Regions from separate parts of the Rouxiella chamberiensis genome, predicted to be linked through region 1. Evidence: predicted binding sites of a transcription regulator. Region 1 holds the regulator's gene; the other holds the start of a gene.
What was found. Region 1 encodes PurR, which represses purine synthesis genes. Its sites were predicted from a motif close to CANGCAAACGTTTGCNTG; they were not measured.
Positions count from the first base shown of each region.

Region 2: a site for PurR is predicted at 3,313-3,330, ahead of raiA (ribosome-associated translation inhibitor RaiA). Genes of this name have one in related genera too.

Region 1 covers NZ_CP114058.1:2,093,118-2,100,504, reverse strand. Annotated here, with positions in the region: gene punC (purine nucleoside transporter PunC) at 1-630, opposite strand, end outside; gene punR (DNA-binding transcriptional activator PunR) at 813-1,715, shown strand; gene purR (HTH-type transcriptional repressor PurR) at 1,782-2,807, opposite strand; partial or broken gene O1V66_RS21765 (C40 family peptidase) at 3,196-4,066, opposite strand; gene O1V66_RS09640 (Grx4 family monothiol glutaredoxin) at 4,533-4,880, shown strand; gene rnt (ribonuclease T) at 4,954-5,631, opposite strand; gene gloA (lactoylglutathione lyase) at 5,755-6,162, opposite strand; gene nemA (alkene reductase) at 6,287-7,378, opposite strand.
Region 2 covers NZ_CP114058.1:2,954,653-2,962,039, reverse strand. Annotated here, with positions in the region: gene tyrA (bifunctional chorismate mutase/prephenate dehydrogenase) at 1-1,087, shown strand, start outside; gene pheA (bifunctional chorismate mutase/prephenate dehydratase) at 1,179-2,336, opposite strand; Phe leader region at 2,449-2,572, opposite strand; gene pheL (pheA operon leader peptide PheL) at 2,524-2,571, opposite strand; gene raiA (ribosome-associated translation inhibitor RaiA) at 2,752-3,090, opposite strand; gene bamD (outer membrane protein assembly factor BamD) at 3,366-4,097, opposite strand; gene rluD (23S rRNA pseudouridine(1911/1915/1917) synthase RluD) at 4,227-5,204, shown strand; gene yfiH (purine nucleoside phosphorylase YfiH) at 5,204-5,941, shown strand; partial or broken gene clpB (ATP-dependent chaperone ClpB) at 6,072-7,387, shown strand, end outside.

The DNA of each region.
Region 1 (7,387 bases):
TACGTTGCCGCTATAGACGGGTGAAGCCAGCATACTGCCAATGCCGTTTTGAGGAGAGCTGGACTGCGCGGCGCTTTTTACCTTTTCCTTGAGGGTCAGGGTAAAGAACAGCAGCAGGGCGCCCAGAATCAGCAGCAACGCAAAGATAACCCGCCAGTTAAAGTGATTCAGCACCCACGCGCCAACCAGCGGTGCGAGAGCCGGTGAAAGCGCCACCAACGGCATGATGCTGGCAAAGGTGCGTCTGGCGACGGTCGCGCTATAGCGATCGACTACCAGCGCCTGCCAGCTTACCGCCGCCGCACAGACGCCGACCGCCTGCACGAAGCGCAGCGCCAGCAGTAACGCCGTACTTTGTACCCAGATCATGCCAAGGCAGCCTGCCGTGAACAGGCCGAGTCCGGCGAGCAGGATAGGTTTGCGGCCAAAACGGTCGGAGAGCGGACCCCAAATCAGCTGCGCCGCCGCGAAGCCGGCAAGGAAGACGCTCAGACTTGAGCTGATGGCACCGGCCGAGGCCTCGAGACTTTCTTGCATCGCGCCGAAAGCGGGCAGGTACATGTCGGTCGCCAGGAATCCGAGCATACTCAGACCGGCTAAATAAAGTAAAAAGCCAAACGTAGGTTTCATGATGTTCTCTTATATTGCTAAAACATAGCCGAAGCTGTTGTAGGGGCATGTTTTGGTAGAGGAAAGCAGTGGCGCAGTTTATCCGCTTGGGGCAAGGCTTGTGAAACGCTAATATTTGCACCATTGATTCAAATATTTTGAAAGCAGAGCGCAGCGGCGTCTGCGGTGGTGAGGAGAGAGGAATGTGGTCGGAATATTCACTCGAAGTCGTTGATGCGGTGGCGCGCAACGGCAGCTTTACGGCTGCGGCTCAGGAGCTGAATCGCGTTCCTTCGGCCATCAGTTATCAGGTGCGCCAGCTTGAAGAGTGGCTGGCCGTGCCGCTGTTTGAAAGGCGGCATCGCGATGTGGAATTAACCCCCGCAGGCCGATTATTTGTCGATGAAGCGCGGGTGCTTATCAAAAAAATGATATCAACGCGCCGCCATTGTCAGCAGGTAGCAAACGGCTGGAGCGGACAGCTGCGGGTTGCCATCGACCGCATCGTCAAACCTGCGCGCGTGCGCCAGCTGGTGGTGGATTTCTATCGCGCCTTTCCCGATACCGAGTTGCTCATTCAGGGCGAGGTGTTCAACGGCGTCTGGGACGCGCTGGCAGACGGTCGTGCCGACGTGGCGATTGGCGCGACCAGTGCCGTGCCGGTTGGCGGCCGCTTCAGCTTTCGCGATATGGGCACCTTGCCCTGGCACTGCGTGGTGAGCGTCTCGCATCCGCTGGCGCAACATCAAGGTCCGCTCAACGATGACGCGCTTCGTCCGTTTCCCGCATTGTGTATCGAAGACACGTCAAGAAATCTGCCGAAACGCGATACCTGGACACTCGACAACCAGCGACGCCTGGTGGTGCCGGACTGGACCTGCGCGCTGGATTGTCTCTGCGAAGGGCTGTGCGTGGGTATGCTGCCGGTGCACATGGTGGAAAGCTGGATTGCGCAACACAAGCTCTGCGTGCTGGATTTAGCCACCCGTTTTCCGCAAAGCCCGTGCTGCCTGACCTGGGATCAGCGCAATCACTCCCCGGCGCTGGACTGGCTGCTGGATTATCTGGGCGATAGCGAAACGTTGAACAGAGAATGGCTGCGTTAGGGCGGAGCATCAATAAAAACGCCTGCAAAAGCAGGCGCTTGAAAGAGCAAGATGAAAAGCTTGCGGTTAACGACGATAGTCGATGAACGGACCGTCGGCGACAGAACGACGTTCGACCAGTTTCGGTTTCACTTCAATCGTCTGCTGAATCTCGCGCTTGCTGATGATGCGGTCAAGCAGCATGGTGAATGCCATTTCACCCAACCGCTCTTTCGGCTGATGCACGGTAGTCAGCGCAGGCGAGAAGTAGCGGGCGTTGCGCACGTTGTCATAGCCAATTACCGAGATGTCCTGCGGGACGCGCAGACCCATTTCGTCGGCGGCGCAAATCGCGCCCATCGCCATGACATCGCCACCACAGAAAATCGCCGTAGGTCGTTGTTTCTGGTTGAGGATTTTCTGCATCGCCTGATAACCCGACTCCGGCTCGAAATCGCCCTGAACCACCCATTCGTCGCGCACGGCGATATTGGCTTCGTTCATGGCTTTCAAGAAGCCGCGATAACGGCCGCCGCCGGTGTTGCGGTTTAACTGACCCGGAATGGCGCCGATGTCGCGATGCCCGCGCTCGATCAGGTAACGTCCCGCCAGATATCCGCCTTCAAAGGCGTTATCGATGATGGAGTCGGTAAAATCATTCTGCGCTTCGCCCCAGTCCATCACGACCATAGGGATGGAACGGTACTCTTCCAGCATCGCCAGCAATTCGGCAGGATATTCGGCGCACATGACCAGCAGACCGTCGACGCGCTTTTGCGCCAGCATCGCCAGATAGGCTTTCTGCTTTTCGAAATCATTATGCGAGTTGCAGAGAATGAGCGTATAGCCTTTGGCGAAGCAGCTGTTTTCAACGGCTTCGATCACTTCGGCAAAGTAGGGCGCTTCGCTGGAGGTGGCAAGCAGTCCGATAGTCTTGGTGTTGTTGACCTTGAGGCTACGCGCCACGGCGCTCGGCGAATAGTGCAGCTCTTTGATGGCGGCACGCACGGCGGCTTTGGTTTCTTCGGCGACGAAACGGGTTTTATTGATGACGTGCGACACGGTTGTAGTCGAAACACCAGCGCGCTTGGCGACATCTTTGATCGTGGCCATGTAAAAATCACTCCTGAACTAACCCTTTTCAGCACGTTAGTTTTTTGTTAATCGTTTGCCTGCGTGCATTCAACTGCTTAAATCATTTTAGGCAGTCAAATCGTTGGGGGTTTCAGGATGGCCTGAAAGAAGCGTCGGACAGCAAAGACCGGGCACACAGCGTGGTAACCGCTAATTTTCTCTTATATCTTAATAAAGGGAAAGCCAAATTTGCGTTTTCGCGCTCTTGGTGAGTGTGAAACGCCTTGGCAGGGTCAAAAAAGGCAATAAAAAGGGCGATTTCCTATTAAAGAAATCGCCCTCTACTATTTTACCCTACGTGCCCGGCACGCTAAGGTTAAACCATTCGTTAAATGCTATTCACAGGTTTCAAGCGAGAAATCATTATTTAACGAATCGTTTTGGGGGTCATGACCCGGCGCGCGCCTACATAGTGGTTTTGCCAGTAGTTGTCGCCCAGATAACTGATTTTTATGTCTTCGCCGGTACGCGGTGACTGAATGAACTTGCCGTTACCTACGTAGACGCCAACATGGTCTGCCGCGCCGCGATTGGAGATGCGGAAGAACACCAGATCGCCCGACTCGAGTTCACCGCGAGCAATTGGCGCGGCATCGCGCAGGTGATACATCTCGTTGGCGGTACGCGGCATGCGAATACGCATTAAATCTTTATACGCGTAATACACCAGACCACTGCAATCGAAACCGGTATTGGGCGAGGTGCCGCCCCAGCGATAAGGTTTGCCAACCTGGTGCATCAACTTGTTCATCGCGGTCTCTTTGGCATGCAGATACTTTTTCTTGTGTGCGGCACTCAATGTTAGTGGGGCGCAGGTATCGGCTTTTGCCTTGTGCTTTCGGTGGCGGCCGTAAGCTTTTTCACGTCTGTCGCGCAGAGCACATTGGTGGTCGAGGCAACAGAACGGGTAATCGAGGTAATCTCTTTCTTCGGCTTTTCGGCTTTGGTTCTGACAAGCTTGGTGCTGGCAGGATGTTTACGAATGATTTTGCTTTTCGCCTGCACCCGGGTTTTGCTTTTGCCATGCTCTTTTGCTTTTGTCTGCTCCTTTACCGGAACAATCTTGGACTTTTTACTGCTTTTGGCGACGACCTTTCGCTTTCGTCGTTCATCAGGTTTTGCCTGATTAATATGTTTTTCCGCCTGCTGCACGGAAACGCGACTGCTTGGCGAAGCATGCGCCAAATTCAAAAAAGCTGGGTAAACAGCAGCACAAAAAGCGTAAACATTAAACGCATGGCGTCGCTACCAATATTAGGCCGAAGTTAAACATCAAAAGATGTCCCAGTATTCCCCAAAAGCGGGTGACAAAACAGCACGAATTGCTTCGATTCTAATTCATATTGTGAGAAAAAGTTAACAACTTTTTTTAGGGCAAAATATGAACTATGATGCTGCAAAAATAACCGAGATTCAGAGGGTTAAATCGACATTCCCTAAAAGATCCCCTCTGGATCCTTTGGGTTAAAGTCACAGAATAAAAATGTTATTCTATATGAATCTTTATTTTTGCACTGTTTTGGCAATCAGGGATACTATCACCGACATTACCGTGATGCATTAACTTACGCGCTAAAGACCCTACAAAAAATGGCGTTTTTATCCGTGGCCTGCCATCGTTACAATGGCAGACAGTTGATCTGGTTTTTCCCTGAATTGAGTAATGACCGTGACAGCCAAATAATGGCTTGAGGAAGCAAGAAAATGACCACTACCATTGAAAAAATTCAACAGCAGATTTCCGAGAACCCGATCCTGCTCTACATGAAAGGCTCTCCGAAACTGCCAAGCTGCGGTTTCTCTGCTCAGGCCGTTCAGGCGCTGTCGGCCTGCGGTGAGCGTTTCGCCTACGTCGATATCCTGCAAAACCCGGATATCCGCGCAGAAATGCCTAAATTCGCCAACTGGCCAACCTTCCCGCAGCTGTGGGTTGACGGCGAACTGGTCGGCGGCTGTGACATCGTCATTGAAATGTATCAGCGCGGCGAACTGCAGCAGTTGATCAAAGAAACGGCAGAGAAGCATAAATCTCAGGAAGAACAGCCGGAATAAGCGGTTTTCTTCCATAAAAAAGAGCGGCCCTTGAAAGCCGCTCTTTTTTTATGTCTCGATTTCGCGAAAAGCGTTACTTTTCGTGCAGGTTGTCGGCGTCTTCGCGCTCTTCCACGGGAAGAGGCAATGGCCAGCCGCCCAGACGTTTCCAGCGGTTGACCAGCTCGCAGAACAGGTGCGCCGTCTGCTCGGTGTCATACAGCGCCGAGTGTGCCTGTGAACTGTCAAATGTCATACCCGCCGCTATGCAGGCTTTTGCCAGCACGGTCTGCCCCAGCACCAGGCCACTCAACGCGGCGGTGTCAAAGGTTGCAAACGGATGGAAAGGGTTGCGCTTGAGGCCCGCGCGTTCGGCAGCGGCCATCAGGAAGCTGTGGTCGAAGTTGGCATTGTGCGCCACGATAATCGCGCGGTTGCAGTCCTGCTCCTTCATGCCCTTGCGAATGGCCTTGAAAATCGCATGCAGCGCATCGTATTCGCTCACGGCACCGCGCAGCGGATTGGTCGGATCGATGCCATTGAAGGCCAGCGCTTCAGGATGCAGTATCGACCCTTCGAACGGCTCGACGTGGAAATGCAGCGTTTCATCGTTTTGCAGCCAGCCATCTTCGTCCATTTTCAACGTGACGGCGGCTATCTCGAGCAGGGCATCAGTCTGGGCATTAAACCCGGCGGTTTCTACATCTATTACCACAGGATAAAACCCGCGGAAACGACCTTTCAGGGCGTTAACGTCACTTTTGTCAGCCATTGGTATCTTTTCATTAAACGAATTCAGCGCGCATTATGGCAAAATTTCAGGCCAGATGCAGGAAGGAGTGCAAAATGAAGAAAGGGCGCAGGATATGCGCCCTTAAGTCATGCGGTCAGGCGCTTAGTTGCCCAGACCGTGACCGACGTGTTCGGACTGAATCAGTTCGATTTTGTAGCCATCCGGATCTTCGACGAAAGCGATAATGGTTGAACCACCTTTTACCGGACCCGCTTCACGTACGACGCTGCCGCCTGCCTTGCGAATGTCTTCGCAGGTTTGCGCGACGTCATCCACGCCCAGCGCCAGGTGACCAAACGCGGTGCCGTGGTCATAGCTGTCAACGCCGTAGTTGTAAGTCAGCTCGATAACTGCACCTTTGCTCTCGTCTTCGTAACCCACGAAGGTCAGATCATATTTGTATTCTTTGTTCTGGCTGGTGCGAAGTACACGCATGCCCAGCACTTCGGTGTAAAATTTGACGGCACGCTGCATGTCGCCAACGCGGATCATGGTATGAAGTAAACGCATAATTTCCTCTGATTCCAGTTTAATTCTATTAATACTAGACTAGCGCAATGAGGCTGCTTTGTCTGTAACAGCACGCCCGACTGCGCAGTCTATAAGCACCTGGCTTACGAATAACGACCTGAATTTACAGGGTCGGATAGTCCGTATAGCCTTCCGCGCCGCCGCCGTAGAAGGTTTCCGGCTGCGGTTCGTTCAATGGCGCATGGCTTTTCAAACGCTCGACCAGATCCGGGTTGGCAATATAGCTGCGGCCAAAGGCGACGGCGTCGATATAGCCTTTATCGAGAAGTTCCTGTGCCTTCTCGGCGCTGTAGGCACCTGCCGCGACGATAACCCCCTTGTAGTGTTCGCGGATCTGCTTGCGAAACGCCTCTTCATACGGCTTGCCACCCGCCCAGTCAGGCTCGGAAATATGCAGATACGCAAGCTTTCGGGTGTTCAGCTCGTCGAGAAGATACAGTGCGGCGGCTTCCTGGTCTTCGCCGTTGTCCAGACCGTTGAACGGACCCAGCGGCGATATACGAATACCCACGCGATCGGCACCGATTTCGGCGATGGCGGCGTCCACCACTTCCAGCGTCAGGCGCGAACGGTTTTCAATGCTGCCGCCGTACTGGTCTTCACGCAGGTTGGAAGCCGGAGACAGGAACTGGTGCAACAGATAGCCGTGCGCGGCATGCAGCTCGATATAATCGAAACCTGCTTCACGGGAATTCGCGGCCGCCTGACGGAAATCGTTCACAATACCCGCGACTTCAGCGGTTTCCAGCGCACGCGGCGTTGAACACTCTTCACGCACCGGATTGCCCTGTGCATCGCGCAGGCTGGTACGGGTTCCGGCTGCTATTGCCGAAGGCGCGACCGGTGGCTGATTGTCCGGTTGCAGGCTGGTGTGCGAGATACGGCCAACGTGCCATAGCTGTACGGCGATGTGGCCTTCCTTTGCGTGCACGCCCGCCACAATTTTCTTCCAGGCCGCAATTTGCTCCGGCGTATGCAGGCCCGGCGCACCGGCGTAGCCTTTTGCCTGGAAGGAGATCTGCGTCGCTTCGGTGATAAGCAGGCCGGAGCTATGGCGCTGCGCGTAATATTCGCCCATCAGCGGAGTCGGGATATCGCCCGGCTCAATGCTGCGCAGACGCGTCAGCGGCGCCATGAAGACGCGATTTGGCAAGGTCTTGTGACCCACGGTAATTGGGGTAAAGAGTGTCGACATAGCGTGAAA
Region 2 (7,387 bases), 860 kb from region 1:
TGATGAAGTCGATAAAGCCCTGCTGGATCTTTTAGCCAGACGTTTGCATCTGGTGGCTGAAGTGGGTGAAGTAAAAAGCCGTAACGGGCTGCCAATCTATGTTCCGGAGCGCGAGGCGGCAATGCTGGCCTCCCGCCGTCAGGAAGCAGTAAATCTGGGTGTCCCGGCCGACCTGATTGAGGACGTTTTGCGCCGGGTCATGCGCGAATCCTACTCCAGTGAAAATGATAAAGGATTTAAAACGCTGCATCCTGCGCTGCGACCGGTGGTGATTGTCGGTGGCAAAGGGCAGATGGGGCGTCTGTTTACCCGCATGCTTGAGCTTTCGGGTTATCAGGTAAAATCTTTGGAGCAGGAGGACTGGCCGCAGGCCGAGACCCTGCTCGCCGATGCCGGAATGGTTATCGTCAGCGTGCCTATTCACTTGACCGAAGACGTGATTGCTCGCCTGCCGAAGCTGCCGCAGGACTGCATTCTGGTCGACCTGGCTTCCATCAAGAACAAGCCGTTGCATGCAATGCTGGCCGCGCACGACGGTCCGGTATTGGGCCTGCACCCGATGTTCGGCCCCGATGTGGGCAGTCTCGCCAAACAGGTGGTGGTCTACTGTGATGGCCGCGAGCCTGAGTCCTACCAGTGGCTGCTCGAGCAGTTACAGGTATGGGGCGCGCGACTGCACAAGATAAGCGCCGTCGAGCACGATCAGAATATGGCGTTTGTTCAGGCGCTGCGTCACTTCGCGACCTTTGCCTACGGCATGCACCTCTCGGAAGAGAACGTGGATATCGAACAGCTGCTGGCGCTCTCTTCACCCATCTATCGTCTTGAGCTGGCGATGGTTGGGCGACTGTTTGCGCAGGATCCTCAGCTTTATGCCGACATTATTATGTCGTCAGAGAACAATATTTCGCTCATCAAACGTTACTACCAGCGTTTTGGCGATGCACTGGCGCTGCTTGAAACCGGCGACAAGCAGGCGTTTATCGGCAAATTCCGTCAAGTTGAAGACTGGTTTGGCGATTATGCGCCTCGTTTCCTGAAAGAGAGCGGCTCACTGCTCCGCCAGGCAAACGATAGTCGCAAATAAGCGTTATCGACCCGAAAGACTTTATCGCAAGACAGCAAAAAGGCCAGACGTAAAAACGTTCTGGCCTTTTTTATAGCTGTTTTTGCGAGCTTTATTCCGGATTTACCGCAACCACGTTTTCACTTGGGTAACATCCGAGTACTTTCAGCGAACGGGTGATCGGGCTGAGATTGCGTAGCGCATTCTGCATGGCTTCCGAACGCAGGTTGGCCTGCACGTCAATGTAGAACATCTCTTCCCACGGGTTGCCATTGATCGGACGCGACTCCAGCTTGGTCATAATCACGCCCTGCTCGCGGAACACCATCAGGGCATCAACCAGCGCACCGGCCTGCTGGCCCGTCGCCATGATCAAAGTCGTTTTTGCCGGAACCTGCTCGGTGACGTCGATAGCCTTGCGCGCCAGCACAATGAAGCGAGTAATGTTCTGTTTCTGGTTGGCCAGATTATGTTCCAGCACCTGCAAACCATAAAGCGCGCCGCCCGCTTCGCTACCCAATGCAGCGACATTCGGAGATTTGGACGCCGCCACTTTTTCCATTGCGGCCGCAGTGCTTTCACAATATTCGATTTTCCACTGCGGGAAGCGGTTAATGAACTGGCTGCACTGCTGGAACGGTTGCGGATGGCTATAAACGGTCTCGATTTTAGACAGGTCCGTATCGGCGGCAACCAGCACACAGTGGTTGATAACATTGGTCAGCTCGCCAACGATAGAGAGGCTGGTGTGTTGCAGTAAATCATAAACATCGTTGATAGAGCCGGAACTGGTATTTTCGATAGGCAATACCGCGTAATCCGCCTGACCCGTTTCAACCTGGGTGAAGATATCCTGAAACTTCAGGCAGCCGGATTCAATAAACTGGTCGAAATGGCGAGCGGCATATTGGCGTGCTGCGAGATGAGAGTAGGACCCTTTTGGACCCAGAAACGCGATACGCGCAGAGCCGGAGGCAGTTTGATTAAGATGCTGTTGCAGCAGCGCCTGCTGAGTCAGCACCGAATCTTCAATGATCAACTGGTAGACACGGGTGATGTAATGGCCATCGAGATTGTGCTTTTTACCTTCGATAATCAACCGATTAAGCAATTCGCGCTCGCGTTCGATGTCACGAATGGGACGATGACTGTGCATTTTGGTTTGCGCGACTTCAATAGCCATTCCGCGTCGCTCGGCCAGCAGGGCCAGCAGTTTTACATCAAGGGCGCTGATACGCTCACGCAGGTCCAGTAACGGGTTATCACTCATCGGTTTTGCCTTTTTTAATTGTTTGTGACGAAGGCCCAGGGCGCTTCGTGTTAGCTTTTACGCATAATCCTGTAATCAAAATTGCAGCTTCAAGTACGGCGGATTTTATCAGGTAAAAAAAGCCTCCTGGTGAGGAGGCTTTCTGTTCGTCTTCGCATTCTTTCTTATACGACGAAACGCCTCCCAATCAGGGGAAGGTAAAAAAGAAGGCGAAGAAAAACGGTTTGCGGATCATGTCTTGTTTTGTGCTCATAAGAAGTCAGGCATTAAAGTAACCCCTGGCTTTTCTTTCTGTCAATAAGATTTGCCATTTCGAGGGCTACTGAAAAGACAAATGCGCCCGTATGAGCGCATTTGTCTGGGTCATATAGCGAATTCAAGCCTTGTGCTCAATTCTGACCAATAGGGGAGAGAACTATTCTTCTTCGATAGGTTGAAGATTAATGTCTTTGACACAGCTCTCGGCCCTGCGTGCTTCACCCTTGTGCTGAACTTTATTCAGCTGACGTTCCAGCTTGGAAACCATCTCGTTAACGGCGATATACATATCATGGTTAGTTGCGCTGGCAACCAGTGGGCCATTGGCGGTACCAATCGTCGCATCGGCCACAAAACCCTCGGGTTGTTTGGAAAGAACGATGTGTGGAGTAATTAACTGAGTCTGCCACTTTTCCAGTTTTTTTAGACGGTCTTCGACGTGTTCCCGAATCGCGGTCGTGATGTCCATTTGCTTGCTGGTAATGTTTACGATCATATTAACTTACCTCTCTGTCTTTCCGTCTAGGTAGGTCCAGCATACCGTCCTGCGCCACAATTTATGTGATCTGGATCACACTTTTTTGAGCCTCTCGTCCAACAGGCCGTTATTTGTGATGAATGCCGATTAAGTGAACAAAAGTCTGCGGGATACGTTCAACAATGCTAATTAATCAATAAGATAATAGGGAAAATACAGGAGGTTTTCAGACGTTTAGGACAAAAAAACGGCGGCCTGAGCCACCGTTTTAAACACACAGGCTGTAAAAGCAATCAGGCAGGGTTCTGCGCGATAACTTTGGCGACCTTGTCTGCTTCGTTAGTTAATTGCAGTTCTCTGTAAGCATTTTCCATCAGAGGCAACGCATCGCGCGTTGCTTTGGTATCCGGATAATCCTTCATCATTTGCTCAACACGATTAACAACGGCGACGTAAGCCCCGCGTTTAGTGTAGTATTGCACCACTGACAGCTCAAATTTAGACAAACGGTCTTTCAGGAAGACCAGACGCTTGTTGGCATCGGTCGCATACTGACTGTTTGGATAAGAATGAAGCAGCTGGCTGAAATCGCGAAACGCAGCGCGTGCATGCTGTGGATCACGGTCTGAACGATCGACACCAAAGAATCCTTGCAGAGCACTGTCATCCAACGCCATATCGGTCAGGCCACGCATATACATGACGTAGTCGATGTTTGGATGAGTTGGATTCAAACGCATGAAGCGATCGATAGATGCCTGGGCAAGTGGCAAATCAGCCGACTTGTAATAGGCATAAATCAGATCCAACTGCACTTGCTGTGAGTACGGCCCAAACGGATAGCGGTTATCCAACGCTTCCAGTTGCGCAATCGCGCCTTTAAAGTTACCGTCCTGCAGCTTTTGCTGGGCAGTCGCGTAAAGGACGTTTGGCGGGTTATCGGGGACCGCTTCTTTGGAACTGGAGCAACCTACCAGCGCCAGACTCAACGTGGCTGCTGCCACCAGATATTTCACACGCGTCATGACGTTTTGATTATCCTCAGGTGTTATTCTGGGAGACTGTCCGTTAAGCTCCCGACAAAGACCAGCTACAATAGCACATTATTTTAAACGGCATCGCCGTGAAAACCCAAGGTTACCCAAGAGCAGCATATGGCACAACAAGTACAACTCACGGCGACGGTTGCCGAAACACAACTCGGTCAACGGTTAGATCAGGCTTTGGCCGAATTGTTCCCTGATTATTCAAGATCTCGCATAAAAGATTGGATTCTTGATGAAAGGGTGACAGTAAACGGTAAAAAAACCACCAAACCTAAAGAAAAAGTGCTGGGTGGCGAAGCAATTACCATCGATGCGCAGATCGAAGAGGAAGCTCGCTGGCTGCCTCAGGACATCGCATTGAACATCGTTTACGAAGATGACGACATTCTGGTCATCAACAAACCGCGCGATTTGGTGGTTCACCCGGGCGCCGGCAATCCCGATGGCACTGTACTGAATGCCCTGCTGCATCATTATCCCGAGATTATCGATGTTCCGCGTTGCGGCATCGTTCACCGTCTCGACAAGGATACCACCGGTTTGATGGTGGTTGCCAAAACCGTGCCTGCCCAGACACATCTGGTTGATGCGTTGCAGCGCCGTGAAATTACCCGTGAATACGAAGCCGTTGCTATCGGCAACATGACGGCGGGTGGCACGGTCAACGAACCTATTTCACGTCACAGCACCAAGCGCACCCATATGGCCGTTCACCCGATGGGTAAACCGGCAACCACGCACTATCGCATCATGGAGCACTTCCGTGCCCATACGCGTCTGCGTCTGCGTCTGGAAACCGGTCGTACACACCAGATTCGTGTTCACATGGCGCACATCAACCATCCGCTGGTTGGCGATCAACTGTATGGTGGTCGTCCACGTCCGCCAAAAGGTGCATCGGAAGGCTTCATCAATCAGCTGCGTACCTTTGACCGTCAGGCACTGCACGCCACCATGTTGCGTCTGTTCCATCCGGTAACCGGTATCCAGATGGAGTGGCACGCGCCGCTGCCTCAGGACATGGTCGACTTGATAGACGCCATGAAAGCCGATACCGAAGAGTTCAAGGATCAGATGCATTGGTAATGCCTGCATTAATCCTGCCACACTGGCCGCAGCCTGAATCGGTGCGGTCCTGTTCTACTACCCGTCTGGGCGGCGTCAGTCTGCCGCCCTACGATTCGCTCAATCTTGGCTCCCACGTTTCCGATACACCCGAACACGTCGCCACCAATCGGCAGCGTCTGGTTCAGCTCGCCCAGCTTCCGGCTGCACCGCATTGGCTGGAACAGGTTCACGGCATTGACGTAGCGCGTCTGACGCAAACAACGCCTCATTCTACGATTCGCGCCGATGCGGCTTACACCAGCGAGCCGGGGGTCGTCTGTGCGGCGATGAGCGCCGACTGCCTGCCGGTGCTGTTTTGCAGCAGGGCAGGGGATGAAGTCGCGGCGGCGCATGCCGGATGGCGCGGGCTGCACGCGGGCGTACTCGAAAATACGCTGTCGGCATTTCGCGCAAAACCGCAGGATGTCATGGTGTGGTTTGGCCCGGCGATTGGTCCTGAGCAGTTTGAAGTGGGCGCCGAAGTGCGTGCCGCGTTCATGCAGCATGACCCGCAGACCGTCGATGCCTTTGCCCCCGTCGGGCAGGGAAAATACCTTGCCGATATCTACAAGCTTGCCCGTCTGCGCTTGCAGGCCGCCGGCGTCAGCCAGTTCTATGGCGGTGATCGCTGCACAGTCAGCTCTCCGGCTCATTTCTTCTCCTATCGCCGCGACGGAATCACCGGACGGCTGGCAACTTTGATCTGGCTGATATAACCTATCAAATCAAGACGATCCAGATACGCATCACGTTGTACTCATAATATACTGACGAAATAACCTTGAAATCGTGGGGCTTGGCCTCATTTAATCTCCAGTAGCAATTTTGTTCAGTATTGGAGGTGTTATGCGTCTGGATCGTCTTACCAGCAAATTCCAGCTTGCCCTCGCCGATGCCCAGTCACTCGCACTTGGCCGCGACAACCAGTTTATCGAACCCGTCCATCTGATGAGCGCCTTGCTCACCCAGGAAGGCGGAACCGTGCGTCCTTTATTAACCTCTGCGGGCGTCGATGCCCAGCGGGTCCGCACGGACGTCGATCAGGCATTGGGTCGTTTACCGCAAGTTGAAGGAACCGGTGGGGATGTTCAACCATCCAGCGAACTGGTTCGTGTCCTGAATCTCTGTGACAAGTTGGCGCAACAGCGCGCCGACAAGTTTATCTCGTCGGAACTTTTCATTCTGGCGGCCTTGAAAGACCGCGGCGCATTGACTGACCTCCTGAAGGCCAGTGGTGCGACCGTTGAAAAAATCAGTGTAGCTATCGATCAAATGCGAGGTGGTGACAAAGTGGATGATCAGGGAGCCGAAGACTCACGTCAGGCTTTAAAGAAATACACCATTGATCTGACTGAGCGCGCCGAACCAAGGCAAGCTGGACCCGGTGATTGGCCGTGACGAAGAGATCCGCCGCACCATTCAGGTTCTGCAACGCCGTACCAAAAACAATCCGGTATTAATCGGTGAACCGGGCGTGGGTAAAACGGCGATTGCCGAAGGCCTTGCCCAGCGCATCATCAATGGCGAAGTCCCCGAAGGATTAAAGAACAAGCGTGTGCTGTCTCTGGACATGGGTGCGCTGGTGGCGGGTGCCAAATACCGCGGCGAGTTTGAAGAGCGCCTGAAAGGTGTGCTTAACGACCTGGCCAAGCAGGAAGGCAGCGTTATCCTCTTTATAGATGAACTGCACACCATGGTTGGCGCCGGTAAAGCCGATGGCGCGATGGATGCGGGCAATATGCTCAAACCGGCCCTGGCTCGCGGCGAACTTCACTGCGTGGGTGCAACAACATTAAACGAATACCGCCAGTTCATCGAGAAAGATGCCGCGCTGGAACGTCGTTTCCAGAAAGTGTTTGTGGCGGAACCGTCCGTTGAAGACACCATCGCCATTTTGCGTGGTCTGAAAGAGCGCTATGAGCTGCACCACCATGTGCAGATAACCGATCCGGCCATCGTTGCCGCGGCAACCTTGTCTCATCGCTATATTTCCGATCGCCAGCTGCCCGACAAGGCTATCGACCTTATCGATGAAGCGGCTTCCAGCATTCGTATGCAGATGGACTCCAAGCCGGAATCGCTGGACCGCCTCGATCGTCGTATCATTCAGCTGAAGCTCGAACAGCAGGCTTTGAAGAAAGAGTCGGATGACGCCAGCATCA